DNA from 2 places in the Pseudaquabacterium rugosum genome. Region 2 is predicted to be linked to the other one. Evidence: riboswitches for the same ligand, from Rfam matches in the RefSeq annotation. Region 2 holds a riboswitch; the other holds the start of a gene.
The links. Region 2 has a riboswitch for glycine ahead of gcvT (glycine cleavage system aminomethyltransferase GcvT). Riboswitches for the same ligand answer to the same signal wherever they lie in the genome.

Region 1 (14,500 bases), on a different contig from region 2:
GCGCAGATCGTGGCTGGCCACGGCCAGGAAGCGGGCCTTGGCCGCATCGGCCTCGGCCAGGCGGGCGGTGCGTTCGGCCACGCGCTGTTCCAGCTCGCGGTTGAGCACCCGCACGTCGCGCAGGGCCACGCCCACCCGCCGTGCCAGGATGGCGCCGTAGGCCAGCACCAGCCAGGGGGCGACCCAGGGCAGCCAGTAGGTGGTCTCCAGCGCCTGCCGGCCCTGGTGATGCTCACGGTCATGCTGGCCGGCGATGAAGGTGGCCAGCAGGCTCAGGATGAGCGCCAGGGCCTGCGCCCGTGGCAGGCTGCGCACATGGCTGCCGATGAACCACAGCGCCATCAGCTGCACCGGGATCAGCGCCACATAACCCTGCATCCGTGCTGCATCGGCGGCGGCCGGATCGCCCTGGTGAAGCAGGGCATGCAGCACGCAGCCGGCGGCGGCCAGGGTCAGCAGCGCCGGATAGCGCCGCCAGGGCCGTGGTGCCACGCTGTGCGCGAAGCCGCCGAGGGCGGTGACGATCGCGATGCCGCCCAGGTACAGCCAGGTGCCCCAGGCCGCGGGCGCGTGCGCGTCCGGGTCGACGATCGCCGCATTGCGCACCATCAGCATCAGCCCGAACAGGCCGAACCAGCCGAGCGCCCGTTCGTCGCGCTGGCCGGCCCACAGCAGCAGCATGAAGACGCAGGCCCCGGCCACCACGGTGTTGAGCAGCCGCGGCACGTCGGTGTGGAGCCGGCGGTGGCGCAGGGCGGTGGCCTGCACCGCCGGTTGAGGGCCGATCTGCAGCGGGCCGAGCCCCGCCTGCAGGCCGTAGCGCGCCTCGATCTCGACCGTGTTCAGGCCCGGCCGCAGCAGCTCGGCGGGCCAGGTCCGCGGGGCCAGCGGCTCGACCCGCGGCCGCATGCCGTCGGCGGTGGCCAGGGTGTCGCTGACCAGCTGGCCGTTGATGCGGATCCGGTGGTGGGTGGGCATGCGCGCGGACCACAGCGCCCAGGTGCCGTCGGCGGAGGCCGTGGCCGGCAGCTGCCAGTGCAGCCGGTACAGGCCGCTGCCCGGCCGCGGCTGCGCACGGGCCTGCCAGCTGTCGGGCAGGCTGACCCTGAGCGAGGAGGGCGTCGAGATCGACGCCGAGGCCGGCGCGGCGGCGCCGGTCGGCGCATCGGGGATGAACTCGGCCTGGCGCAGCCAGAGCGCATCGGTCTGCCAGCCCGCCGGGCCGGCCTGGGCCATCATGGGCACAACCAGGGGCAGGACCAGCGGCAGAACCAGCGGGGCCAGGCCCAGGCCCAGGCCCCGCCGTCGCGGCCGTGTGCCCTTCAGCCGCCGTGCCGCCGCGCCGGATCCACCCAGGATCGGGCGCCGGTGCCCGACGCCGCGGTGCCCGGTGCGTCCGTCGGGCCGAGGCGTCACCCGGGGCGGATCGCACGGGCGGGGGGCGGTGACATCGGCCATGGGGGCCCATCATCGCCGATGCGGGTGGCGGGCGGCCCCTCAGGCCGGTGCGTAGCGCCCGCCCGCCGGCTGCCGCAGCCGCTGCTCGACGCTGCCGGCCACCAGCTCGGCCGTGGCGGCCGACAGCGTCCAGCCCAGGTGGCCGTGGCCGGTGTTGTAGAACACGCCGGGCCGGCGGCCGGGGCCCACGCGCGGCATCATGTCCGGCATCATCGGGCGCAGGCCGGCCCAGGGCACGACGCGCCGCGTGTCGACGCCCGGGAAGCACTGGCGCACCCAGTCGACCAGCGGCCGGATGCGGTCGGCGCGGATGTCGCGGTTCTCGCCCGCGAATTCGGCCGTGCCGGCCACGCGGAAGCGGTCCGGCCCCAGCCGGCTCGACACCAGCTGGGTCTCGTCATCGAGCAGGCTGACCTGCGGCGCGGCGGCGCGGCTGGCCGCGTCGTCCAGGTGCACGGTGATCGAGTAGCCCTTGACCGGATAGACGTTGATGCGGTCGCCCAGCTGCGCGGCCAGCGCCCGGCTGCCCACGCCGGCACACACCACCACCGCGTCGAAGCGGCGCTGCAGCGCCGCACCCGCGCCATCGCGCGCCAGCACGGTGATGGCGCCGTCGGCCTCGTGCCGCAGCTGGTCGATCGTGTGCTCGTACAGCAGCTCCGCGCCGCGGCGCTGCGCCGCCCGGGCCAGGCCGTGGGTGTAGCGGTGGATGTCGCCGGTGCTGTCGCTCTCGGTGTAGAAGCCGCCGTGGTAGCGGCCGGCCAGCGTCGGCTCGATGCCCCTCATCTCGGACGGTGTGACCGCCCGCCGCTGCAGCCCGCCGCGCGCCAGCAGCGCCGTGACCTTGGCCGCATGCTCGAAGCCGGCCCGGTCACGGTAGATGTGCAGGATGCCGCGCGCCGCGTGGTCGAAATCGATGCCCTCGGCCGCGGCCCAGCCCAGCAGATGCTGGCGTGCGGCGATCGCCAGACGCGCGGTCTCGACGGTGTTGCGCTCGTAGCGCGGCATCGCCGCCAGGAACTCGGCGAACCACGACAGCTTGTGCCAGCCCGGCCTCGGCGAGACCAGCAGCGGCGCATCGGCCTTCAGCATCCACTTCAGGCCCTTGAGCACGGTGGACGGCAGGTTCCAGACCTCGGCGTTCGAGGCCGACAGCTGCCCGCCATTGGCGAACGAGGTCTCCATCGCGGCATAGCGGTGCCGCTCGAACAAGGTGACGTCCAGGCCGCGCAGGGTCAGCGCGTAGGCGGTGGTCACGCCCGTGATGCCACCACCGAGGATGGCGATGCGGGGAGTCGACATGTCAGGTCTCCGGCGTCGGGGGGATGGGCCCGCGCACGACCGTGCGGCGGACACCCCCTCTGTTCGGAACCTGAGAGATTCACGCCACCCGGGGCGGGTGACGCTTGCTCCTTCGGTGCGGCCGGGCCGACGATGCTGCCGGGCGCTCTTCAGAGTCGCAGCGCGGGACCGGTCCTGGGGCCTGAGAGTTTCCGGGGTGGTTGCTCCTTCGGCGCCGGGCGGCGGTGGCGTCTGCCAGCGGCCCGGGCTCTCCCGATCCTGCGACGGGCCGACCGGAGCCGGCTCGATGCGTGGGCCGCAGTATAGGCCCGGGCCCCGCCGGCCTGGCAAGCCGTGAGGCCTTGCAGGAACGCCGGATTGGCTGGCGGCGCCTCGACAGGCCCTGCCGGGCACCCCCTGCAGCCACCTCGTCTCCTCAGGTGTGAGGTTGAAGCTATCCTGGGCCGCGTCCAGCGTCATCGGGTCCAGGCAGGCGGCGGTCACCCACTCGCCTCACTCCCTCACCGCCCCGCCAGCCCCAGCTGCTTCATGAAGTCCTGGTTGTCCCAGAACAGCCATTCGTGGTCCATCTGGCCGTTCTTCCAGTGGCCGATGGTGGCCATGCCGATGGCGAAGCGCTGGCCGGTGGGGGCGATGCTGCCGCCATCGGGCAGCGGCATCGGGCGCGTGAAGGTGCCGGTCATCACGCCGGTCACCGAGGTCCAGGATCCGGAACCGAAGCGCACCGGGTGGGTCTGGATGGCGATGTCGGGCGCGAAGACGAACATCGCCTTCAGGTCATCGATGTGGCGGTCGACGCCGCGGGTCTCGTGGCCGTCAGGCCAGGTGACGACGATGTCCTTGGCGTGGCTCTCGTGCAGGCGGTCCCACTTCTGGTTGCTGAAGACGTCGAAGTCGAGGGTGTCGAACTTCTTCAGCAGGCGCTCGACCTGAGGCGTCTGCTTCTCGTGCTTCGGCGCCGGGGTGGGCGGGTGCTCGGCCAGGCTCTGTGCGTGGGCGGCGGGGGCTGCTGCTGCTGCTGCTGCTGCCAGCAGTGCGGTGCCCAGCAGCGACGTGAGCCGGCTGCCGCGCCGGCCGAGGGTTCGGTGGATCATGGTCATCTCCGTGGCGGGGGTGTGATCGGGGGGATCAGCCCTGGCCGAGCCACGCCGGTGCGATGCCCGTGCCGCGGCCGGCGCCGTAGCCGAAGTAGATGTTCAGCCCGGCCAGCGGCTCCAGGTAGCGGGCGTTCTTCAGGCCGCCGGCGTCCACCGGCTGGAAGCCCAGGCTGCCGGCCAGCTGCGTGACCTGCTGCTTGGCCTCGGCATGGTCGCTGGCCAGGAAGACCTGGATGCGCTGGCCGTCGGCCAGCAGGGCGCCGGCGGCCAGGCGTTGGGCGAACACGGTGTTGAAGCCCTTGACCAGTGCGGCCTGCGGCACGGCGCGGGCGATCTCCTCGGCGGCCGAGGTGTCGTGGCCGAGCGTCAGGCCCATGTAGTCGGGCGTCAGCGGGTTGGTGATGTCGATGACGGCCTGGCCCGCCTGCACGTCGGCGGCCTGCAGAGCCGCTGCAGCGTCGGCATAGGCGGTGGCCAGCACCACCACGTCGGCGCCGCGGGCGGCACCGGCGGCCGGCACGGCCTGCACGCCGGGGTGGGCGGCGGCCAGGCGCGCGGCCTTGTCGGCATCGCGGGCCGTCACGCGCACCGTGTGGCCGGCGGCGTGGAGTTGCTGGACGAAGGCCGAGCCCATGTTGCCGGCGCCGATGACAGTGACTTGCATGTGAGGTCCTTTGCGGGGGAAGTGCAGCGGTGCTGCGATGGGATGAATTCTGAAAGTCCCGGCTTTCCGGATAAATGGCTATTGGCGCCACACATTGGCCCGTTAATCGGCACAATCGGGCCATGGACCGTTACGCCGAAATGCAGACCTTCGTCGCCGTCGTCGATGCCGGCAGCTTCGTCGGCGCGGCCGATGCGCTGCAGATGTCGAAGACGGCGGTCTCGCGCGTCGTCGGTGCGCTGGAGACGCGTCTGGGCACCCGGCTGCTGCAGCGCACGACGCGCCGCCTGTCGCTGACGCCCGAGGGCGCGCTGTTCGTCGAGCGCTGCCGCGAGCTGCTGGACGGCGTGCGCGATGCCGAGGCCGAGCTCAGCACCCGCACCGGCGAGGTGATCGGCGAGCTGCGCATCAGCGCGCCCGTCACCTTCGGCCTCGATCATCTGGCGCCGCTGTGGCCGGCCTTCATGGCCCGCCACCCCCGGCTGACGCTCGACGTGACACTGACCGACCGCTTCGTCGACCTCGTCGACGAGGGCGTGGACCTGGCCGTGCGCATCGGCCAGCTGCAGGCGTCCAGCCTGGTCAGCCGGCGGCTGGCCTCGACCCGGCTGGTGCTGTGCGCCTCGCCCGAGTACCTGGCGCGCCACGGTACGCCGCGCACGCCGGCCGATCTGGCCGGCCACACCACCTTCGCCTACAAACTGCTGGCCTCAGGGGACCAGTGGCCGTTCGAGGGCCCGGACGGCCCGCTGACGGTGAAGGTGAACCCGCGCATGCGCAGCAACAGCGGCGACAGCTGCTGCGTGGCCGCGCTGCAGCACCAGGGCATCGTGCTGCAGCCCAGCTTCATGGTCGGTCGGCACCTGGCCAGCGGCGCGCTGGTGGAGCTGCTGGCCGACCACCGCTCGCGCGAGCTGGGCATCCACGCCGTGTGGCCCAGCCGCAGGCAGCTGGCGCCCAAGGTGAGGCTGATGGTGGAGTACCTGGTGGCGGCGTTCAGGCAGCCGGGCTGGGCGGCTTGAGGACCGCGGTGCGCCGGCCCGTGTTCAGCCGACCGATGACGTCGCCGCTGCCGCGTCGGCATCCCGCTGCGCGAACACCTCCCGCGCCGCCGCCAGGCCGTTGAGCGCCGCCGGAAAGCCGGCGTAGACGGCCATCTGCATGATGACCTCCACCACCTCCTCGCGCGTGCAGCCGACGTTGAGCGCGCCGTGCAGGTGCACCTTGAGCTGCGGCGCCGCGTGGCCGAGTGCGGTCAGCGCGGCCACCACCGCGATCTCACGCGCACGCAGGTCCAGCTGCGGCCGGCTGTAGATGTCGCCGAAGGGGAACTCGATCAGCAGCCGGGCGAAGTCCGGCGCGATGTCCTGCAGCGCGGCGATCACCCGCTCGCCGGCCTCGCCGTCGATCTCGCGCAGCTTGTCCCAGCCGCGCTGGTAACGGGTCAGGTCGACGTCCGGATTGTTGATCGACACGCTCTGGCTTGACGACCCGGTGTCCGGGGGCAAGGCTGGGGACATGGCATGGGCTCCGATGCAAGAGGGATCAGTCAGAGGCCGGGCCGTCAGGGCCGGCCGTCGGGGGTGCGCAGGTAGATCGCGATCTTGTCGTCCAGCGCCTGCGTGGCGCGCGCCAGCACCTGCAGGCGCTCGGCCAGTCGCTCGCGGTGCCGCTGCAGCAGCACCAGACGCTGCACCTGCGTGGACGCACCCTGCGCCCGCCACTGCGCGTACTGCCGGATCTCCGCCAGCGGCATGCCGGTCTCCTTCAGCCGCAGCACGAAGGCCAGCCACCGCAGGTCCGCCACGCCGTAGCGCCGATGGCCGTTGGCGGCGCGCCCGGCCGGCTGCAACACGCCGGCCTGCTCGTAGAAGCGCAGGGCGTGGGTGCTGAGGCCGCTGCGCCGCGCCAGCTCGCCGATGCTCAGACCGTCCGGCGAATCGGGGGTGGGGGACGTCATGCGGCGGATGGTAGGACTTCGAGTGGGCTTGAAGTCAAGCGGCAGGCACGGACGCACGTCCCCAGGGTTTGCCCCGGCCGGACCGCGCACGGCAGAATCGGCCGGCATGAAGCCATCAACCAAGGGAGGAGAGGTGGCCCCAGACACGTCGGCGGACTTCGCCACTGCAAGCGACGACGCCTCGCACGCGGCTGATCCGCCCGTCGGCCTTGCGGCCGCATCGGCGTTGGCCGCCGAGCGTGTTGGGAAGCGCATCCGTGAGCAGCTTGGCCGAGCATTGCGCGTGACCTGCTCGCCCGAGCACAGGGCGGAGTCCCCGCTGCTCAAGGCCTTCGCTGACCGGTCCTGGCCCTGCGCCGATCTTGCGGACACCTGCTTCATGGCCCAGATGCCTGAAGAGGAGGTGTTAGAGGGGCTGGCGGCACTCACGGACGTGCTGAGTGAGCCGGTGAATGGCCATCCGTTGGGCGTGACCCTGTCGCCCGCTGACAAGGAATTGGCGACGGCGCTTTTCATGCTGGGCTTGCACCGCTACGCGCTCAGCTCGCTCGCGGCGCAGGCGGTGATGGGGGATGGCGCGCTGACGGTGACGTCCTATTCCACCGCCACCGCGGGCGTTCTGGCGGCCATCGCGCATGACTGCGGTCTGCTGCTTCGGTCGTCAACGCCCGTTAACGGCCGCTCAACGGCGGCGGCGCCGTTCTTCGCCGCGAATGCCATTCGTGAGCTCCCCGCCAGTGAGTTCGGCAGCGACGACGACAACGGCTATTACGCCGTACTCGACGAAGTGGCGTCCTGGTGCAAGAGCCTGGAGACGGCAGCGGACCTCATGGAGCGCACCTTCCGTATTGACCCGAAGGCCACGGCTCAACCCCGGAATGCGGCGCTGGCAAGACGGGCCATCGACAAGGTCGAGAAGCGGCATGGGGTACGACCATTCCTGCTCGCGGAGCAGGCGCCCGAACGACGCGGTCTCGCCGCGTCCGTCGGCCTGCGCGGCCGGCTGGCGCAGTCGCTCGACCTTCACACCGGCTTGTTCGATATCCGTGATTCTTCAGTGATTGAGCCCGAGCCCCGGGAAGCCGAGGCCGCCATCCTGGAGCTGACAGACCTGTTCATCCGCTCGCTGTCCGGTGACAGCTCAACGGCTCAGAAGGAACCAGACGTGCCAACGCCGCAGCGTATTTGCCGCATCTTCATCAGCTATGCCCACAAGGACGGCGAGCCCTGGCTCGACCGATTGAAGACACATCTCGATGGACTGCCTGACGACAGGGCGGTCGATTCCTGGGCCGACACCCGCATTCAGACGGGCGACGACTGGGCGCAGTCGATCGCAGATGCCATGCAAGCCGCCGATTGCGCCATCCTCATCCTGACCCCCGGGTTCCTGGCGTCCAAATTCATCCGCGACGAGGAGTTGCGCACCTTGCTGAACCGCAGGCGCAGTGAGGGCCTGCCGGTGTTGCCGATGGTGGCCAGACCTTGCGGTTGGAATCTGCACGAGGATCTGAGGTGGTTGCAGGCGCACGAACGCGCACGGCCGATCTCGGCGATGACCGAGCCGGAGGCTGACGAGGCTTTGGTTCGTCTTGTTGCCCAGATCGCCCGCATGTGACCCCAGAACGAATGTCCACCATGACCCGGCTTCAAGATCTGCAAGAGCAATCCGTTCAACTGCTCGAACATTGCGTCGATGGGCTTGACGATGCTGCCCACCAGTGGACCCGCCCCGAAATCGACGCCCTGACCCTGGCCCAGGCCGCCCGCCGGCCGCTGCTGGTCCGGGGTGAGCCTGGCACCGGCAAGACCCAGCTGGCCCGGGCAGCGGCCCAGCATCTGCGCTGGCGCCTGCTGACCGAGGTCATTCACGCACGGTTCGAGCCGACCGACCTGGTCTACCGCTTCGATGCCGTCCGCCGGCTGGCGGATGCGCAGGCCGGCCTGTCGCTGGATGACAAGCGCTACTGGCAGCCCGGCGTGCTGTGGCAGGCCTATGACTGGGCCGAGGCGAGCCGCTACGGCGACTGCCGCCACGGCCTGCATCGCCTCGCAGGCCACGTGATCCTGATCGACGAGATCGACAAGGCCGACAGTGATCTGCCGAACAGCCTGCTGGAGGTGCTGGGCCAGCGTCGGGTACGTGTACCGGGGCTGAACCTGGAGTTCGGGCTGGCCAAGGATCAGGCCGAGCCCCTCATCATCATCACGACCAACGAGGAGCGTGAACTGCCGCCCGCCTTCCTGCGCCGTTGCGTGGTCTTGAACCTCGCGCCGGATCCGGAACAGAGCTATGTGGACTGGCTGGTCAGCCGCGGCCATGCGCATTTCGGCGCGATCGACGGCCACGAGCGGGCCACGCTGGGTGAGCCGGTCCTGCGCGTGGCGGCCGAGCAGCTGGAGGCCGATCGTCACGAGGCCAAGCGGGCCGGCCTGCCGCCGCCCGGCCCTGCGGAGTATCTGGATCTGCTGTACGCCATCCACAAGTTGGCCGATGGGCAACCGGAGGAGCAGATGGCATGGCTAATCAAGCTCAGCGCCTTTGCCTACGTCAAGAATGCGCGGCCTGAGGGCAGCACGCAGCCTTCGCAGGCGCGGTCGCCGGTGGCGACGTTGAAGGTCTCCGCTCCAGGCCAGACTGCCGCATGACGCGCGCGAGGACGCGCGGCGCCCCACCCGTCTCGCGGGCCGATCTGTTGCAGGCGCTGGCGCTGGCCGGCGAGGACACGGCGCAGGCGCAGCGTTGGGCGGGTCTGCTGGACTTCCGGCACGATCCCCCACAGCCCGAGCTGCCAGCCCAGCGATTGGCGGCAGGGCCGCGTTCGAGAGCGCTGGACACCGCACCGGATTCACCGGTGCCGCCGCGGCCTGCGGAGGCGGCGCCGATGTCGGTGCCGCAGGTCCGACTGCCCGTGGTCACCGCGCGCGAGGACTTCAAGGTGCCCGAGAAGGCCGACGGTCTTGAGGCTCCGGCCGAGATCGCCGATGCGCCGGAGGCCGGTCCCTGGCGCCCCGGCCATGTCGCGCCCCGGCCGCCCTTGCTGCGTCCGACCCAGCTCTGGCCGGCATTGGCCGGCGCCTTGCGCGATCCGCGCGATGCGGGCCTGGACATCCCGGCGCTGCTGCGCCAGCTCAGCCAGGGCCGTTCGCTGCGGCGGCTGCCCCGCGCCCGGCGCCCGGTGTGGGGCGGCCAGCTCTGGGTCGTCATCGACCGCGCGCCGCATCTGCAGCCCTATGCCGAGGATCTGCTGGACGTGCTGCGCCAGCTGGTGCGGCTGCGTGGGCGTGAAGGCCTGGTCGTCTGGGTGGTTGACGGCTCTCCGGACCAGGCGCTGGACCGGCCGGTCACGCTCGACGGCCGCGCAGTGCCCCAGAGCGGCCGCTGGCCGCGCCCACCGGCCGGCAGCAGCGTCGTGCTGCTGTCCGATCTGGGGGGCGCGCTGTCACGGCCGCCGTCGCACTGGTTGCCCTTCATCACCTACCTGGTGGACTGCGGGGCACAGCCTTCGGCCTGGCTGCCGGTGTCACCGGCCCAGGTGCCGCAGGCCCTGGCCGACGTGCTGCCGGTGCACTGCCTGCAAGCCGGCACCCCGCTGCGCCGCCAGAAGGCGCGCGGCCATGGCGAGGTGCAGCAGCGCACCGAGGCGGGCCGGCTGCAGGCGCTGCTGCCGACGCTGCGCGCCATGGTCGCCTGCTGCGTCCGTCTGGACGAGCCCTTGCTGCGCGCCTTGCGCCTGGTCCATCCCGCGCTGCGGCACGAGCCCGCGCTGGAGGCCTTGTACTGGGCCGATGCCGGCCACGTCAGCAGCAGCCTGGCCAGCCGGACCTTGCGGCCTGCCGCCGCCCGCCCCGCGCGCGAGTACCTGGCCGAGGGTACGACGGAAATCTGGCCGGACGATCTGCGCGGCGCGATCGCCCGCGAGCTGCTGGCGCACCACGCCGGCCGGCCCCGCTCGACGCTGATGGTGGAGCTGTCGTTGTGGCGCACGCATGCGGGAGCTGCAGACGGCGACGCATGGGCCGTGGGTGCGGACACGGAGCTGGCAGAGGCCCTGGATGCCGCCGATGCGTGGCTGCGTCAGCTCGGCCGACACGCCGAGCAGTTGCCCGATCTCAGCGCAGTACCGGCGCAGCAGGTGGCCGCGTACGCACGGGATCTGCTGACCCGGCAGTCGGACGATGCGGCGTGGATGGCGCGCATGGGTGAGCCGCTGGCGCGTTTGTGGGCCGTGACGGGGCAGCAAGATCCGGTGCCGGTGCATCTGCCAGAGAGGGCGATGCTGCAGGCTCTGAACGCGCGCCCCACTCCTCCCAAGCGGGGCTGGCGACTCGTTCAGCGGGGCGAGATGCTGTGGCTATGGCCAGAGACCGAGCCACTGCCTGCCCGGTCTTCATGGGTCTGCGGTGTGTTTCGAACGGCGAATCTCGTGCTGTCTGGCGCAGACGATGCACGGTCCGTCGTCAGCCCGGGCGACAGCGCTGAGCCGCTGATGTCTCTGCGTCAGGTCCGCCTGCCGGTCCGGCTGACCTTTGACGAGGGATGTCTGACCCTCGATGCGATCAGTCGTCCGGCCTGGGCTCGGGAGTGGGGGCGAGACAGCGAGGGCCTGAAGGCGACACTGGATCTGCCCTGGCCGGCTGCTGAACGCATGCGTTGGGTTGACGGCGGCTCGCTGGCAGGGCGGCCGTGGTGGCGCGCCGAGAGGCCCCGGCTTCGTCCGCGACGCACCATCTTCATATCCTGGGGCGATGTGCCCGATGCGTGGCGGAAGGGTCTGCAAAACACCGTTCGTTTCCACTGCATGCAGGCGTCTCAGAATGTTGAATTCGTGGATGAGCTGCCCTCATGGGCGCCCGCTCCAGGCTCGAACATCGCTGCCGAGTTCAGTGACTATCGCGCCGCATGGCTTCAGTCCCTCCGCGATTGCCCAGCCGGTGAAGCCATCTGCGTGTTCGTGCTGACCCATTCACGTTTGAAGAGTCAGTTTCTGATGCAGACCGACGAGGAGCTCCTGAACTCCAGCGAGTTACGCGATGCTGTTCGGCAAGGAATGCAGGTCGTCTTGATTGCTGCTACTGAAGGCTTGAGGGAGCGCATCCCGGAGCCTTGGGTATCGTTCAGCAAGACCGCGCCACTCAGCGCTCACGGCTCAACGCAGGGGCTCCGTCTGGCGGACGTTGAAGAGACATCCCAACTGCTTCTCGATGTCATCTTGGCTGCACCGATGGCCCCTGACGAGCATTCCGGACCAACTTGGTCCAGTGGCGTCGATGGTGACTACGGAGCGTTCCTGGACTTTTCGCTGGGGCAGGTCACCCAGCGCTTCCGCTACATGCCCCCCGGCGAATTCTGGATGGGCAGCCCCGATGACGAGCCTGAGCGAGAAGAAGCCGAAGGCCCACGGCACCGTGTGCGATTGACCGAGGGTTACTGGTTGGCCGATACCGCGTGCACGCAGGCTCTGTGGTTCGCTGTGATGGGCGGTAAGAACCCGAGCCATTTTCAGCATGACTTGGCTCGGCCGGTCGAGAAGGTGAGCTGGGACGACGTGCAGACATTTCTGCAACGGTTGCAGCCGCTGCTGCCTGCAGGGTGCGAGGCCGTGCTGCCAACCGAAGCTCAGTGGGAGTACGCGTGTCGGGCAGGCACGCAGACGCCCTTCAGCTTCGGGCCGGACGTCACGCCAGAGGAGGTGAACTACGAGGGGAGCTTTCCGTATGCGGCTGGCCGCAAGGGTGAGTGGCGGGGAAAGACCGTGCCGGTGAGGAGCCTGCCGGCGAACGGTTGGGGTCTGTACGAGATGCACGGGAACGTTTGGGAGTGGTGTTCAGACGGAGTGCTCAAAGGCGATGACCTGAGGCGGTATCCGGCGCAGCAAGATGGGGATGTTCTGGAGAATCCGAGCCAGCCTCAAGGGTCCGGTCCTGCTGCTCAACGCGTGCTACGGGGTGGATCATGGTTCCTCTGTGCCGGGGCCTGTCGGTCGGCCTACCGTCGCTCCTACGGGCGAGGCAAGCGCATCAGCGAGGTGGGCTTCCGTTTTGCCCTGAGGTCCAGCAGCCCGGTGATGACCGTGACGCGGGACGCGTCACGGCAGGACCCGGAGGGGCCGGGAGGGTCGAGGGCGCCGGCTGCGGAGCGGCCGGCGTCCGTGCCTTTCAGCTCGGGCCGGGACGGCCCGGCGGCGCCCTCCAAGAGGCCGCCGCGTTCCCGCACATGAGCGTCGTCCGAGCACCAACACATGCCAAGCATGACCACGCATCCTGATGCCCTTGGCCTTCTGGGCACCGACCCGGAGCGCCCAGAGATCCAGCCCTTGCTCCCCCCCGAATTCCCCCCACCCTGGGCCAGCGCCTGGGGCGATGACCGCTGGGGCATCTGGGCGGATCTGGAGGTCAACGGCGTGATGCAGCGGATGCGCTGGATCCCGCCGGGTGAGTTCACGATGGGCTCCGGCGACGATGACGACCTTGCCTATCCCGATGAGAAGCCAGCCCATCGGGTTCGCCTGACCGAGGGTTACTGGCTGGCGGACACGGCGTGTACGCAGTCCTTGTGGCTGGCGGTGATGGGTGAAGCGAACCCGAGCGGGTTTCAGGACGACCCGGCCCAGCCCGTCGAGCAGGTCAGTTGGGACGATGCCACCGAGTTTCTGAAAGCCCTGAGCAATCGCTGGACGGAAGGCGTCGTGGCCGAGCTTCCTACGGAAGCGCAGTGGGAGTACGCCTGCCGGGCCGGCACCCGCACGCGCTTTCATTTCGGCCACGGGATTCAAACGGACTGGGTCAATTTCAACGGCCAGGTCAGACTCGTTGACGAGAAGGCAAGCTGGGGCGAGCCGAGAAAAAGGACGGTCCCGGTGAAGAGTCTGCCCGCGAACAGCTGGGGTCTGTACGAGATGCACGGGAATGTGTGGGAGTGGTGCGCAGACGGTGTGGTCGCGGATGGAGGGCTGAGGCCGTATCCCAAGCAGCAACAGGCAGAGGCTCTGGAGAATCCGATCCAGCCTCCAGGCGAGGGCCGGTCGGCCCACCGTGTGCTGCGGGGCGGTTCGTGGTTGGACGATGCCCAATTCTGTTTGTCGGCCTACCGCAATGCAGGACAGCGGGACAGGCCCTACGGCCGCACGGGCTTCCGCTTTGCCCTGAGGCCCAGCACCCAGTCCACTGACGAGCCCTAGGCCAGTGTCCGGGTTTCCGGTGGCCGGTCGCCCCCCTCTCCCTCCCGCCCCCGCACCACCACATCCCCCACCACCCCATGCCCCGCCAGCAGCCGCTCGGGCCCCGGGGCGTCGTAGAGCACCAGCCAGGCGGCGGCTTCGGGGGGCAGGCCCAGCGGGGTGGCCAGGCCGGGGGGCAGGGTGCACAGGGCCTCGGCGCGGTCGGTGCCGCGGCCGTGGGGCAGTTCGGCCCAGGTCGGGGTGGCGGTGGCGAAGGTGACGGGCTCGGTGTTGTCTCGCAGGGCGGTGGCCGCGTCGCGCCAGCGGTAGATGCGGATCTCGCCGTCCAGCACCAGGGTGGGGCCGGCCAGGATCAGCAGGTCGTCACCGTCGCGGCACAGGTCGCGCACGCCCAGGCCGTCGAGTGGCAGGAAGTGCTTGCGCACGCGGGTGCCGTCGGCGTCCAGCGGGGCCAGGCGCAGGTGGTCGCCGTGGTCTTCGGGGGCGATCTGCAGGATGCAGGCCCAGCCGCGCAGCACGGGGCCGCGCAGGCCCAGCAGCAGGTGCTCGCCCAGGACGGCCAGGCCTTCGACGTCGAAGCCGTTTTCCTTGCCGGGGATGGCCAGGAAGGGGCCGAGGTGCGGGTCGTCGGCCAGGGCGCGGGTCAGCTCGTTGTGCTCGGCGTCGCCCTTCAGGCGCAGCGCGCGGCGGCCGTCCGCCGTCTCGCGCACGGGCTGTGGCGTGCCGTCGGGGCCGCGCTCGACGGGGATGCGGGCGATCAGGCGGCGGTTGCCGTCCAGCGGGGTCTTGGTCAGGCGGCGTGCGTTGTCGGCGGCGCTGCGCCCGGGCTTGGCGTTCT
Region 2 (14,500 bases):
CGGAAATCGAGGGGTCGTGTGTCTGGGCTGGACAGCCCCGGTGGGCGCCGTCGCGGACCTTCCCACCGTGTCACGGCGGATTTAAGCACGGAACGCCGGCCTCACCGGCCGGCATGGACCGCCATCCGGACAGCCTCACCGGCGCAATACCTGGACGGCGCATCCGGCCTCCCGCGCTGAGGCACAGTCGGCCGCACAGACCCGCCGTCGGCGGCGTCGCCCCCCCCTGCACGGAGACTGCCCTTGACCCCTGCCGAGTCCGGCCCGAAGACGCACGGCGCCCCCGCCGGGCACGGATCGCCCCCGGTGATCGACACCGCCGCGACCGCCACCGTTCGGGTGCACCAGCACCTGGACACGATCCACGCCGCGGACTGGGACGCGCTGCTGGCGCGGCAGGCCCGGCCCACGCCGTTCATGGCGGCGGACTTCCTGCGCGCGCTGGTCGACAGCGGCAGCGCCACGCCCGACAGCGGCTGGCACGCGCGCTTCATCACCGTCGAGCACGAGGGCCGACTGCTGGCGGCCGCCCCGGTGTGGCTGAAGACCCACTCCTGGGGCGAGTACGTGTTCGACTGGGCCTGGGCCGACGCCTACCGTCGCCATGGCCTGCGCTACTACCCGAAGCTGGTCGTGGCCGTGCCCTTCATGCCGGTGGCCGGCAGCCGGCTGCTGGCCGTCGATGCCGCATCGCGCGCACGGCTGCTGGAGGGCCTGGTCGCGCTGGCGCAGGCCGAGCGGGCCTCGTCCATCCACCTGCTGTTCCACGACGAGGCCGACGATGCGCTGGGCAGCGCGCAGGCCGGCTGGCTGCGCCGCGACGGCGTGCAGTTCCACTGGTGCCAGCGCGAGGACCGGCCCTGGCCGGACTTCGACGCCTTCCTGGCCGATCTGCAGCACGACAAGCGCAAGAAGATCCGCCAGGAGCGGCGCAAGGTGGCCGAGGCCGGCATCACCTTCACCGTGCACCAGGGCACGCAGATCGACGAGCCGCTGTGGGACTTCTTCCACCACTGCTACACGCTGACCTACCAGGCCCACGGCGGGCACCCCTATCTGCAGCGCGCGTTCTGGCGCCAGTGGGCGCGGACGGCGCCCGGTCAGGCGCTGATGTTCGTCGCCCGACGCGATGGCCAGGCGATCGCCGCCTCGCTGCTGGCCATCGACACGGCCACGGGCCAGGCCTGGGGCCGGCACTGGGGTGCGGTCGAGACGGTGTCCTGCCTGCACTTCGAGGCCTGCTACTACCAGCCGCTGCAGTGGTGCATCGCGCACGGCTTCACCCGCTTCGAGGGCGGGGCGCAAGGCGAGCACAAGATGGCCCGCGGCCTGCTGCCGGCGCCCACCCGCTCGGCCCACTGGCTGGCTCATCCGCAGTTCAGCGCCGCCGTCGCCGACTTCCTGCAGCAGGAGGGCCGCGCGATGGCCGGCCATGTGGACGAGCTGCGCGAGCACAGCCCGTTCCGCGAGCTCGCGCCGCCGGACGACCCACCGGCTTGATCCAGGCCAACGACGCGGCACGCACTCCGTACTGCGCCCGATGGGCGGCCATGAAGCCTCTATGCTAGGCGCTTCGCCGTCACCGGCACGCCGCTCCTGCCCGATGGACAAGCATTACCTGACCCCGCTGTTCCACCCTGCATCGATCGTCGTCTTCGCCGGCGATCCGGCCCAGGATCCGCCGACCCACGCCTATGCCCGGGAGCTGCTGGCGGCCTTGCGCTCCGGCGGTTTCCAGGGACCGGTGACCGCGCTCGACATCCACACCACCGGCACGCTGGCCGATCTGGCGCAGTCGGGCGCCGATCTGGCGCTGATCGCCCTGCCCAAGGACGAGCTGGACGAGGCGCTCGAGGTCGCCGGCCGCATCCGCTGCCGCGCCGCGCTGGTGGTCGGCGCCAGCCTGCCGGGGCCGGACTGCCAGCGCCTGCACGCGATCGCCCGCCGCCACGGCATGCTGCTGCTGGGCCCCAACAGCCTGGGCTTCCAGCGGCCGGCGCTCAAGCTCAATGCCAGCGTGCTGGGCTCGCTCGCCGCGCCCGGGCCGCTGGGGTTGATCTCGCAGTCCGGCGCGCTCACCTCGTCCATCCTGGACTGGGCCTCGCGCAACGCGGTCGGCTTCTCCACGGTGATCTCGCTCGGCCCCAACACCGCCGTCGATCTGCCGCAGGCGCTCGACTTCCTGGCCAACGACGGCGCCACGCAGAGCATCCTGGTCTACATGGAGGGCATCCGCCATGCCCGGCGCTTCATGAGCGCGCTGCGGGCGGCCGCCTATGCCAAGCCGGTGGTGGTGATGAAGGCGGGGCGCAAGCCGGCGGGCTCGACCGCCGCGCTGACCCACTCGGCGGCCATCGTCGGTTCGGACGACGTGTTCGAGGCCGCGCTGCGCCGTGCCGGCGCGGTGCGGGTGCGGGCCTTCACCCAGTTGTTCTCGGCCGCCAAGTGCCTGGCCTCGCGCTACCGGCCGGTCGGCAAGCGGCTGGCCATCGTCACCAACGGCGGCGGCCCGGGCGTGCTGGCGGCCGACTGGACCAACGAGATCGGCCTGGAAGTGGCCGCGCTCGGCACCGAGAGCCGCCTCGCGCTGGCGCCGAAGCTGCCGTCCGCCGCCAGCCTGCAGGCGGTCATCGACCTGGGCGAGGACGCTGGCGCCGAGCATTACGCCGCCGCGCTGCAGGCCTGCGGCCGCGACACCGGCGTCGACGGCGTGCTGGCCATCTACTCACCCAAGCCCGACAGCGACCCGGCCGCCGTGGCCCAGGGCGTGATCGAAGGCCTGCGCAACCAGGGCAAGCCGCTGCTGACCTGCTGGATGGGCGACTCGCGCGTGCGCGATGCCCGCGTGGCGCTGAACGCCGCCACCATCCCGACCTTCCGCACGCCGGAGGCGGCGGTCGACGCCTTCGGCAACATCGCCAGCTTCTACCAGAACCAGCAGCTGCTGCAGCAGACGCCGCCGCCGCTGACCACGCTGCGCCAGCCCGACACCGAGGGCGCACGGCTGCTGATCGAGAGCGTGCTGGCCGAACGCCGCAAGGTGCTCACCGAGATGGAGTCCAAGGCGCTGCTGGCGGCCTTCCAGATCCCGGTCACGCGCACGATGCTGGCCCGCTCGGCCAACGAGGCGATGATGATCGCCAACCAGCTCGGCTACCCGGTCGCGCTGAAGATCGACTCGCCCGACATCAGCCACAAGTCCGACGTCAACGGCGTGGCGCTGAACATCGCCACCGCCACCCAGGTGCGCGACACGTGGCACGACATGCTGGCCGCGGTCAAGCGCGCCAGCCCCAAGGCGCGCATCAATGGCGTGACGATCCAGCCGATGGCCGCCAAGCGCCACGGCCGCGAGATCTACATCGGCATGAGCACCGACGACCCCTTCGGCCCGGTGATCACCTTCGGCGCCGGCGGCACGATGATCGAGCTGATCGCCGACCGTGCGATGGAGCTGCCGCCGCTCAACCAGTTCCTGGCCCGGCGCCTGATCGAGCGCGCCCGCGCGGCCGAATGCCTGGGCCCGTGGCGCGGCGCGGCGGCGGCCGACATCGAGGCGATCGAGCAGATCCTGCTGCGCGTCTCCGAGATGGTGTGCGAGCTGCCGCAACTGCGCGAGATGGACATCAACCCCATCATCGTCGACGAGGACGGCGCGGTGGCCGTCGATGCCCGCGTGGTGATCGACCACGCACCGCCGGCCGGCCGCGGCACCGGCGACTACCACCACCTGGCCATCCTGCCCTACCCCAGCACGCACGAGCGCGAGTGGCCGATGAAGGGCGGCGATCTCTACACCATCCGTCCGGTACGGCCCGACGACGCCGACATGCTGCAGGCCTTCGTGCGCAGCCTGTCCGACGAGAGCCGCTACTTCCGCTTCGTCAGCACCATCCACGAGCTGCCGGCGCGCATGCTGGCGCGCTACACGCTGATCGACTATGACCGCGAGATGGCGCTGGCCGCCGTCTACCGTCGGCGCGAGGCGGGCGAGGACGGCAGCGTGATCGAACACGAGGAGGTGATCGGCGTCTCACGCTACATCACCAACCCGGACCAGACGACCTGCGAGTTCTCGCTGGTGGTCAGCGATGCCTACAAGGGCCAGGGGCTGGGTTCGCGGCTGATGCTCAGCATCATGGAGTTCGCGCGCGCCAAGGGCCTGGCCGAGATCCAGGGCCTGGTGCTGGCGAACAACCCGAACATGCTGCGCCTGATGGGCAGCCTGGGTTTCGAGACCAAGCCGTTTCCGGAGGATCCGGACTTCAAGCTGGTGGTCAAGGCGCTCTGAGCACGAAAGGTCCGCCGGACGCCACGACGCACGGCGCCGTGGCCGCCCCGCTGCACGAGCGGGGCCGTCCGGCGCAGGCTCAGCCCTTCTTGGCCAGTTCGGCCTGGTAGCGGGCGACGCCTTCGGTGATCTCGGTCTTGGCCGATTCCGGGCCTTCCCAGCCCAGCACCTTGACCCACTTGCCCTTTTCGAGGTCCTTGTAGTGCTCGAAGAAGTGCTCGATGGTCTTCAGGCGCAGCGGGTTCAGGTCGTCCGGCTTCTGCCACTGGGTGTAGAGCGACAGGATCTTGTCGATCGGCACCGCCAGCAGCTTGTTGTCGCCGCCGGCCTCGTCGTCCATGCGCAGCATGCCGATCGGGCGGCAGGTGACGACCACGCCCGGCTGCAGCGGCACCGGGGTGATGACCAGCACGTCGACGGGATCGCCATCGTCGGCCAACGTGTTGGGCACGTAGCCGTAGTTGCACGGGTAGTGCATGGCGGTGCTCATGAAGCGGTCGACGAACAGCGCGCCGCTGTCATGGTCGACTTCGTACTTGATCGGATCGCCGTTCATCGCGATCTCGATGATCACGTTGAACTGTTCGGGCGCCTTGGCGCCGGTCGGAACGTTGTGCAGACTCATGATGCGGTGTCCGTCTGGGTGGGGTGAGTGAAGGCAAACCCGCGCATTCTACGAAGCGCTCTTGCCCCGGCCTGACGCGACCCGTGCAGCTGCGGGTGACGTCCACCACGTCACACCGCCGTCATCGCATCGATGCCGCCCCGCCGCCGCCGAACCCCGAGCACCCGACCGGATCGATAGCGTTATCGATAACTACCGCGCACACCTCATCCGCGCGGTACGTGGCACATCAGGCACGCCGCGGACGCCATGCCAGAGCGCCGACGGAGGATCCGGCGGCCGGGCGGATCGCGCAGGTCAAGGAGGAGGGCGGCCCGGGGCCGCCCGGGGGACACGGAGCGATCCGCCCGGCCGTCGGATCCTCCCGCCTCTGTCCCTCGCCAGGCCCGGACAAATCAGGCAAAACGGCCGGTGCGCCGGGTCGTCAACAGGAATTCACGCCCACAGGCGACGCTCACGTCACGACTCCGTAGGGCCGGATCAGGGCCTGTCCTCCATGTCCCCCGGGCCGCCTGCGCGGCCCTCCTCCTTCACTTGCGGACAGGCCCTGATCCAACCCTGCGGAGCGGGACGGCCCTGGCAGGGCGGACACGGAGGCCGGCCAGCCGGCAGTGCTCCGGCGCTCAAGCCCTGGCCCGGACCGCCGACCGCTGCCCCTTGTCACAGATCAAGCCACGATTGACGCAGCGCAGTTCCACTGCGGGACGCCCCTCGCCGCCGCCGCCCCAGCCGGGCAGAATCGTCGCCATGCCAGATACCCCCATCCCTATCCAGCCCGAACCGGCAGCCCAGCCCGACGCCAAGGCCGACGACAGCGTGGTGGCGGTGGTCTCGCTCTACCAGAAGCAACGCAAGATCTACCCGCGGGCCGTCACCGGCGTGTTCGCCCGCTGGCGCTGGGCGCTGGTCTGGCTCACCCAGCTCGTGTTCTACGGCCTGCCCTGGCTGGTGTGGAACGGCCGCCAGGCCGTGCTGTTCGACCTCGGCGCACGTCGCTTCTACATCTTCGGTCTGGTGCTGTACCCGCAGGACCTGATCTACCTGACGGCGCTGCTGATGATCTCGGCCTACGCGCTGTTCCTGTTCACCGCGGTGGCCGGACGGCTGTGGTGCGGCTACGCCTGCCCACAGACCGTCTACACCGAGATCTTCATGTGGATCGAGCACCGCATCGAAGGCGACCGTGCCCAGCGCATGAAGCTCGACGCGGCCCCCTGGAGCCTGGACAAGCTCTGGCGCAAGTCCGCCAAGCAGGCCGCCTGGATCGCGCTGGCGCTGTGGACCGGCTACACCTTCGTCGGCTATTTCACGCCGATCCGGGACCTGGGCGCCGCCGTCGCCAGCTTCGGCCTCGGTCCGTGGGAGACCTTCTGGATCCTGTTCTACGGCTTCGCCACCTGGGGCAATGCCGGCTACATGCGCGAGCAGGTCTGCAAGTACATGTGCCCGTACGCCCGCTTCCAGAGCGCGATGTTCGACAAGGACACGCTGGTCATCACCTATGACCAGGCACGCGGTGAGCCGCGCGGCAGCCGCAGCCGGAAGGCCGATCCGGCCAAGCTCGGCCTGGGCTCCTGCGTGGACTGCGGGCTGTGCGTGCAGGTCTGCCCGACCGGCATCGACATCCGCAAGGGCCTGCAGTACGACTGCATCGGCTGCGCCGCCTGCGTGGACGTGTGCGACGGCATCATGGACAAGATGGGCTATGCCAAGGGCCTCGTGCGCTACGCGACCGAGAACGGCGTCGACCAGCATCTGGACCGCCACCAGATGCTGCAGCGGGTGATGCGCCCGCGGGTGCTGATCTACACCGGCATCCTGATCGTCATCTGCGCGGCCTTCATCGCGAGCCTGATGCTGCGCGACCCGTTCCGCGTCGACGTCGTGCGCGACCGCGCCTCACTGGCCCGCATCGTCGACGATGGCCTGGTCGAGAACGTCTACCGGCTGCAGATCATGAACAACGCCGAACAGCCGCAACGCTACCGGCTGGCGGTCAGCGGCCTGCAGGGCCTCACCATCGCCGGCACGGCCGAGGCCGAGGTCGGCCCCGCCGATGCCCGCTGGCTGACGGTGGCCGTGCGCCTGCCACCCGAGATCGCGCAGCAGGCCGGCAGCGGCGCCCACACCATCCATTTCGAGGTGCTGCGCACGGCCCATGACGGCCTGGAGGAGGCCCGGGTCGACGAGAAATCCACGTTCCTGGTCCCGCGCTGAACGCACGCGCGGTCGCCCACCGCAGCGGGTAGGCCCGCATTGCCGGCGGCCGGGGCGGCGGCGCACAGTCCATCGCAGCGACAGCGCCGCACCCGGCGGCGCACGGGGCCTGCCGGATCGTGCGCACGGGCCGCACGGACATCAGGCGGCTTCCGGCATCCGTCGCCCTGCCCGTCCTGTACCCGCCACGGAGGTGACCGATGGACACGATGGACCCGCTGGACCTGCGCGCGCCGGACGCGCCGACGACCGCCAAGCCGCCCCCTCCGGCCTGGCTGACCCACGCGCTGTGCGTGCTCTGGCCGGCCTTCCTGATGGCCGCGGTCCTGGAGATGCTGGTCTTCGCCTGGATCGATCCCGCCGGCCTGCTCGGCCATCACGGTACCGGCCAGCCGGGCGAGGCGATCGCCGTCCACAGCCTGGCCTTCCTGCTGTTCTGGGCCACGATCGCGCTGGCGATCGGCCTGAGCCACTGGCTGTCGGACCGCACCGGCGACCGTGCACCGGCCGTCGGGACGCGCTCCGCGACCTGAACGCATCAGCGGACTGAACGCACCAGCGCGGCGGGCGTTCCCGGACATCGGGCCGCGGCTTATCCCACGTTCAGTGGACATGCGTCACCCCCTTGATCGGGTGGCAACCATTACAGTGGCGGTTGAGCTCGCGCAGTGCGGTACGCTGGATGTCGTCATGGAAGTCAACTGGTTTCTCGAATCCCGGGGACCGGACGGGGAGACCGTCCGGCGTCCGATCCACAGCCTGCCCTGCGCCATCGGCCGCGATCCATCCAACGATCTGGTGGTCAACGCCAGCGGGATGAGCCGCCGTCACGCGCTGCTGGACACCGACGAGGAAGGGCTGCTGCGCATCGTCGATCTCGGCAGCACCAACGGCACCTTCGTCAACCGCCGCCGCATCAGCGGTCCGCGCCGCCTGCGTGCGAACGACGTGCTGCACTTCGGCACGGCCGAGTTCCGCATCACCCGCGTGCAGGAAGGCGTCTGGGGCACACCGGCGGCCGCCCCGCGTCAGTCCGAGCTGCCGCGCTGGGCCGGTGACGCCGTGCCGGCCCAGGCCCGGCCGGACTTCGATCCGCAGGCCACCACGCCGCTGGCCGACGAGCCGCCACCGGTGTTTCCGATGCAGGAAATGGCGCTCGAGGACCTGCTGGGCGGCGTTGGCCTCGACGTCGCGGTGCAGCCGATCATCGCCGGCCTCGACGGCCGTCTGTTCGCCTGGGAGCTGCTCGGCCGCGCCCAGCATCCCGATCTGCCGCAGGAACCCGCCGCCCTGTTCGAGCTGGCCTCGCGCCTGGGTCGCGAATGCGATCTGAGCCAGGCCTTCCGGCGCCACGGGGTCAGCCGCATGGCCACTCAGCTGCAAGGCGCCCGCCTCTTCGTCAACACCCACCCCAAGGAGCTGCTGGACGACGGCTTCGCCGACCGGATCGCACGGCTGCGCGAGGAGGTCGGACTGACCACCCGCCTGGTGGTCGAACTGCCCGAGCCGCCGACGGTCGACCTGCCGCGCCTGCGCGAGCTGACCGCGCGCCTGCGCGCCCAGGACATCGGCGTGGCCTGCGACGAATGGGGCGGCCATGAGGACGCCGAGCGTCGGCTCTCGCTGTTGCGCCCGCAGTTCGTCAAGTTCGACAAGCGGCTGATGCGGGGGCTGCACCAGGCGGACAGCCTGCGCCAGGCCCGGGTGCGCGATCTGGTCAGCGAGGTGCTGGACGCCGGCGCCGTCGCACTGGCCGAAGGCATCGAGAACGAGGACGATGCCGAGCTCTGCCGCGACATGGGTTTCGCGCTGCTGCAGGGCTTCCACACCGGCCGGCCGCTGCCGCTGGAGCAGGCGGCCGCCCTGGGCTGAACGCCGTCCGGGCGCGGCCGGGCCGCTGCGTGATCACGGCCGGACCCGGACCCGGCCCCGGCCGGCCGGCCGGTCTGACCGATCAGACCAGCAGGTCGACCGCCGCGGCGGCCGGCAGCCGCAGCCCGCCGGCGGTGCCGTCGGGGCGGACCAGCCGGATGTGGCCATCGGGCTCGCGCACCGCGAGATCGCCGGTGCGCAGCCAGCCGCCAGCCAGGGCCGCACGCGTGGCCTGCGGGTCCTTGAGGTAGCCCTTCATCACCAGGTTGCCGCGGAACATCACCTCACCGACGCTGCGGCCATCACAGGCCACCGGCCGCAAGGTCAACGGATCGCAGACCGCCAGCCCCTCCTGCAGCGGCTGGCGCACCCCCTGACGGGCACACAGACGCACCTGTTCCGTGAGGCTCTCGGCGGCCCAGCCCGGCTGCGACACCGTGACGGCCGCGGGGCCCCCGGTCTCCGTCAGACCATAGACCTGGGTGACATCGAAGCCCGCCCGCACCAGCGCGTCGAGCAGGGCCGGCTCCACCGGCGCCCCGCCGATCCAGCTGCGCACCGGCCGGTCCAGGCCGATGCGCCAGTCCTGGGGCACGGCCAGCAAGGCCTCGTGCACGTCGGGCAAGGCGCAGAAATGGGTGACCTGGTGCTGACGCATCGCCTGCAGCACGCTGCGCGGATCGCGGCTGCGCAGGCAGACATGGGTGCCGGCCTGCAAGGCCAGCGTCCAGACGAAACCCCAGCCGTTGGCCTGGTGCAGCGGCAGCGTCCACAGGAAGACCGGGTGCAGTGGCAGGCTCCAGGTCAGCGCGTTGCACACCGCCTTCAAGCAGGCCCCGCGGTGGTGGGTGACGACACCGCGCAGCGGCCGTCGGTCTCCGCCCACGTGGTTGAGCGCGATCGCCGCGCGCTCGTCGACCGGCGGCGACAGGCTGGCCAGCGGCGCGTGGGCGGCCAGCCAGGCCTCGTAGTCGACAGCCGACAGGCGAGCGGCCACGGCATCGGCCGGCCACTCGCTGTCGTGGACGTCGACGACCAGCGGCACGCGCCCCTGCTGTGCCCGCAGCTGCGCCAGCACCTGGCGACCGATCGCGGCGTAGGCGCGGTCACACAGCAGCAGCGCGGTCTCGCCGTGGGCCATGCGCTCGGTCAGCGCGTCGACGCCGAGCGACGGATCGAGCGCGTGCACGACGGCACCGACGGCCGGTACCGCGTAGTGGGCCTCGATCGCCTCGGGGGTGTCGGCCAGCAGCAGGCTGACGGTGCGCCCCGGGCCGATGCCGGCGGCCTGCAGCGCGGCGGCCAGCCGGGCGACCCGTTCACGGGTGCTGCGCCAGTCCTGGCGTCGGCGGCCGTGGACGATCGCCGTCAGCCCGCCGTGGACCTCGGCCGCGCGTTCGACGAACGACACGGGCGACAGCGCGACCGCCGACGGCGGCGCGTCCTCGTCCATTGCATCGTAAGAGGTGGTCATGGCATCTCCCTGGGCCCGGCGACCGGCCCGGCGTGCGGACTGCGGCATGCGGGCGCATCTTGAGGCCGGCGCCGGCCCCGCCAAGGCCGGAACAAGCACGGCCCGGGCGGTCAGATCCGGGCCTGCGGAGGGCCCGCCGGGCCTGCGCTACACTGCGCGCCGGACCAGGAGAGCGTCCCGCCATGCCGGCGGGGCCGCCGAAGGCGCAGGCGCCGGCGCGAGCCGCATCGCCACCGAACGCTCAGGCAAAAGGACTGGCCACCACGGGATCGCGCAGGCGGCCCCGTGTTCCTCACTGGAGAGAGAGGCCGGCGCCCCAGGGCGCGGCGGCCTCCACCGAAGGGGCAAGCGGGCCGTCGGCCGGTGCGTGCAGCGCGCCGCGGACACCGTCAATCTCTCAGGTAAAGCGGACAGCGGGGGCAGCCCCGGGCCGGATCGACGGCCCGGCGACCGAACGCCCTCGCCAGGATTCCGCCATGACCGCGCCCGCCACCGCCGACACCCCGCTGCTGCAGACCCCGCTGCACGCCCTGCACCAGGAGCTCGGCGCCCGCATGGTGCCCTTCGCCGGCTACGCGATGCCGGTGCAGTACCCGGCCGGCATCCTGGCCGAGCACCGCCAGTGCCGCGCGGCCGCCGCGCTGTTCGATGTCTCGCACATGGGCCAGATCGTGCTGCGCGGTGACGGTGCCGCCGCGGCGCTGGAGCGCGTGCTGCCGCAGGACATCGCGGGCCTGGGCGATGGCCGCCAGCGCTACGCCTTCTTCACCGCCGAGGACGGCGGCCTGCTCGACGACCTGATGGTCACGCGCCGCGGCGAGGAGCTGTTCCTGGTCGTCAACGCCGGCTGCAAGCACCAGGATCTGGCGCTGCTGCAGCGCGAGATCGGCGCGGCCTGCACGATCGAGCCGCAGTTCGAGCGCGCGCTGCTGGCGCTGCAGGGCCCGCAGGCCGTCACCGCGCTTTCGCGCCTGAATGCCGACGTCGCCGCGCTGCGCTTCATGACCGGCGGCCACTTCACGTTGCAGACGGCCGGCGGCGCGATCGACGTCTTCCTGACCCGCTCGGGCTACACCGGCGAGGACGGCTTCGAGATCAGCGTGGCCGCCGACCAGGCCGAGGCGCTGGCCCGCGCGCTGCTGGCCCAGGCCGAGGTGGCACCGGCCGGCCTGGGCGCGCGCGACACGCTGCGCCTGGAAGCCGGCCTGTGCCTGTACGGCCACGACATCGACACCACCACCAGCCCGGTCGAGGCCGGCCTGGCCTGGGCGATCCAGAAGGTGCGCCGCCCGGGCGGTGAGCGCGCCGGCGGCTATCCCGGCGCCGCGCGCATCGGCGCCGAGCTGACCGATGGCCCGGCGCGCCGCCGCGTCGGCCTCAAGGGCCTGGACAAGGCCCCGGTGCGCGAGGGCACGACGCTGGTCGACGCCGACGGCACCGCCATCGGCCGCGTGACCAGCGGCACGCTCGGCCCGACGGTGCAGCAGCCGGTGGCGCTGGCCTACGTGCCGGCGGCCCTGGCCGAGGTCGGCACCGCGCTGCAGGCCGAGGTGCGCGGCCGCCGGCTGCCGATGGTCGTCGCCACGCTGCCCTTCGCCCCGCACCGCTACCATCGCTGACGTGTCGCGCCGGCCGCCACGGCCGGCGTGCGCGCGCCCGTCCGCCCCGGCGGCCGGGTGCACTCCCGGACGCGCGGCACCGCCGGCCCCAGCCGCCTGGCCGTGACCGCCCGTCATCCGACCCGACCCTCCAGCCGCGGCCTGCCGGCCGCCCCCGCCATGAGCATCAAGTACACCGCCGAACACGAGTGGATCAACACCGCCGACGCCGCCGCCGCCGTCGTGGGCATCACCCAGCACGCGCAGGACGCGCTCGGCGACGTGGTGTTCGTCGACCTGCCGGAAGTCGGCCGCACCTATGCCAAGGGCGAGGTCGCCGGTGTCGTCGAATCGGTCAAGGCCGCCGCCGACATCTACATGCCGGTCGACGGCGAGGTGGTCGAGGTCAACGAGGCCCTGCGCGACGAGCCCTCGCTGGCCAACACCGATCCGCTGGCCACCGGCTGGTTCTTCAAGGTCAAGCTGGCCGACGCCAGCCAGACCGACGCGCTGATGGACGCCACCGGCTACGACGCGCTGCTGAAGTCGCTGTGACCGTCCGCGCCGTGCGCACCTCGCCGCCACCGGCGGCCAGGCGCACGGTGCCCTGAGGCGACCGGCGAGCGCGCCGGTCGCCGTCCTCGCGCCCGAGCCGTCCGCGGCCAGGCTGCCGCCCGGCCGCTGCCGTGGCGGCCGCCGGAAGCCCACGACGCCTCGGGCGCGACGACCTGCTGCCGCACCCCCTTCCTTCTCCGCCCCCGATCCGCATGACCGCCTCTGCCCAGCCCCCGCTGTCCACGCTCGAGAACCCGACCGAGTTCATCGCCCGCCACATCGGCCCGACGGCCGAGGACCAGGCGCAGATGCTGTCGGCCGTGGGCATGGCCTCGCGCGCCGCGCTGATCGACGCCGTCGTGCCGCCGGCCATCCGCCGCGCCGCGCCGATGGACCTGCCCGCCCCGCTGGGCGAGGCCGCGGCCCTGGCCGAGCTGCGCGCGATCGCGCAGAAGAACCGCCGCATGAAGAGCTTCATCGGCTGCGGCTACCACCCGAACCACACGCCCGGCGTCATCCTGCGCAACATCCTGGAGAACCCGGCCTGGTACACCGCCTACACGCCCTACCAGGCCGAGATCTCGCAGGGCCGCATGGAGGCGCTGGTCAACTTCCAGACCCTGGTCTGCGAGCTGACCGGCATGGACATCGCCAACGCCAGCATGCTGGACGAGGCCACCGCCGCGGCCGAGGCGATGACGCTGGCCAAGCGCAGCGTCAAGGCCAAGGGCCAGGTGCTGGCCGTCTCCGGCGACGTGCATCCGCAAACCCTCGAAGTGCTGGCCACCCGCGCCGAGCCGCTGGGCCTGCAGCTGGTGGTGGCCGACTCGGCCGCGGCCTGGGACGCGGCGCTGGCGCGCGACGACCTGTTCGGCGCCCTGGCCCAGTACCCGGCCAGCAGCGGCTGGCTGCACGACTGGAGCGCCGACGCGGCGCGCGTGCAGGCCCAGGGCGGCGCCTTCATCCTGGTGGCCGACCTGCTGGCCCTGACGCTGCTGAAGTCGCCCGGCGAGATGGGTGCCGACATCGTCGCCGGCACCACCCAGCGCCTGGGCATGCCGATGGGCGCCGGCGGCCCGCACGCCGGCTTCCTGGCCTGCCGTGACGCGTTCAAGCGCGCCCTGCCCGGCCGTCTGGTCGGCGTCAGCGTCGATGCCCACGGCGCCACCGCCTACCGCCTGGCGCTGCAGACCCGCGAGCAGCACATCCGGCGCGAGAAGGCGACCTCCAACATCTGCACGGCGCAGGTGCTGCCGGCGGTGGTCGCCAGCATGTACGCCGTCTACCACGGCCCCGAGGGCCTGCGCCGCATCGCGCAGCGCGTGGCGCGCTGCACGGCCATCCTGGCGGCCGGCCTGAAGACCCTCGGTTTCGACGCCATGCACGGCAAGGGCACGGCCTTCGACACGTTGAGCCTGCACACCGGCGCGCGCACCGCCGAGCTGGCCGCACGCGCGCGCAGCCTGGGCGCCAACCTGCGCACGGCCTGGGGCGAGTACCTGTGCATCAGCCTGGACGAGACCACCACGCGGGAGGACCTCGCCCTGCTGTGGCGCATCTTCGGCGGTGACGCGGCCACGCTGCCCGACGTCGAGGCGCTCGATGCCGGCGCGCCGTCCCTGATCCCCGAGGCGCTGCTGCGCACCAGCGCCTACCTGACGCACCCGGTGTTCAACTCGCACCACAGCGAGACGCAGATGCTGCGTTACATCCGCAGCCTGTCGGACAAGGACCTGGCGCTGGACCGCAGCATGATCCCGCTGGGCTCGTGCACGATGAAGCTCAATGCCACGGCCGAGATGATCCCGATCACCTGGCCGGAATTCGCCGACATCCACCCGTTCGCGCCGGCCGACCAGATGCAGGGT

Region 1: another riboswitch for glycine. It lies ahead of AACH11_RS07935 (D-amino acid dehydrogenase); the one in region 2 lies ahead of gcvT (glycine cleavage system aminomethyltransferase GcvT).

The regions. Positions count from the first base shown of each region.
Region 1 covers NZ_JBBUTF010000006.1:106,336-120,835, reverse strand. The annotation lists gene AACH11_RS07940 (sensor histidine kinase) at 1-1,239, opposite strand, end outside; gene AACH11_RS07935 (D-amino acid dehydrogenase) at 1,498-2,760, opposite strand; glycine riboswitch at 2,920-3,025, opposite strand; gene AACH11_RS07930 (ester cyclase) at 3,261-3,854, opposite strand; gene AACH11_RS07925 (NADPH-dependent F420 reductase) at 3,889-4,521, opposite strand; gene AACH11_RS07920 (LysR family transcriptional regulator) at 4,644-5,543, shown strand; gene AACH11_RS07915 (carboxymuconolactone decarboxylase family protein) at 5,568-5,996, opposite strand; gene AACH11_RS07910 (MerR family transcriptional regulator) at 6,086-6,481, opposite strand; gene AACH11_RS07905 (toll/interleukin-1 receptor domain-containing protein) at 6,588-8,099, shown strand; gene AACH11_RS07900 (AAA family ATPase) at 8,120-9,130, shown strand; gene AACH11_RS07895 (SUMF1/EgtB/PvdO family nonheme iron enzyme) at 9,127-12,702, shown strand; gene AACH11_RS07890 (formylglycine-generating enzyme family protein) at 12,733-13,662, shown strand; gene AACH11_RS07885 (DUF3616 domain-containing protein) at 13,659-14,500, opposite strand, start outside.
Region 2 covers NZ_JBBUTF010000007.1:22,107-36,606, reverse strand. The annotation lists gene AACH11_RS08950 (GNAT family N-acetyltransferase) at 307-1,500, shown strand; gene AACH11_RS08945 (bifunctional acetate--CoA ligase family protein/GNAT family N-acetyltransferase) at 1,604-4,291, shown strand; gene ppa (inorganic diphosphatase) at 4,371-4,916, opposite strand; gene ccoG (cytochrome c oxidase accessory protein CcoG) at 5,664-7,133, shown strand; gene AACH11_RS08930 (hypothetical protein) at 7,334-7,666, shown strand; gene AACH11_RS08925 (EAL domain-containing protein) at 7,824-9,005, shown strand; gene AACH11_RS08920 (AMP-binding protein) at 9,088-10,479, opposite strand; glycine riboswitch at 10,644-10,737, shown strand; glycine riboswitch at 10,765-10,903, shown strand; gene gcvT (glycine cleavage system aminomethyltransferase GcvT) at 10,956-12,098, shown strand; gene gcvH (glycine cleavage system protein GcvH) at 12,258-12,632, shown strand; gene gcvP (aminomethyl-transferring glycine dehydrogenase) at 12,845-14,500, shown strand, end outside.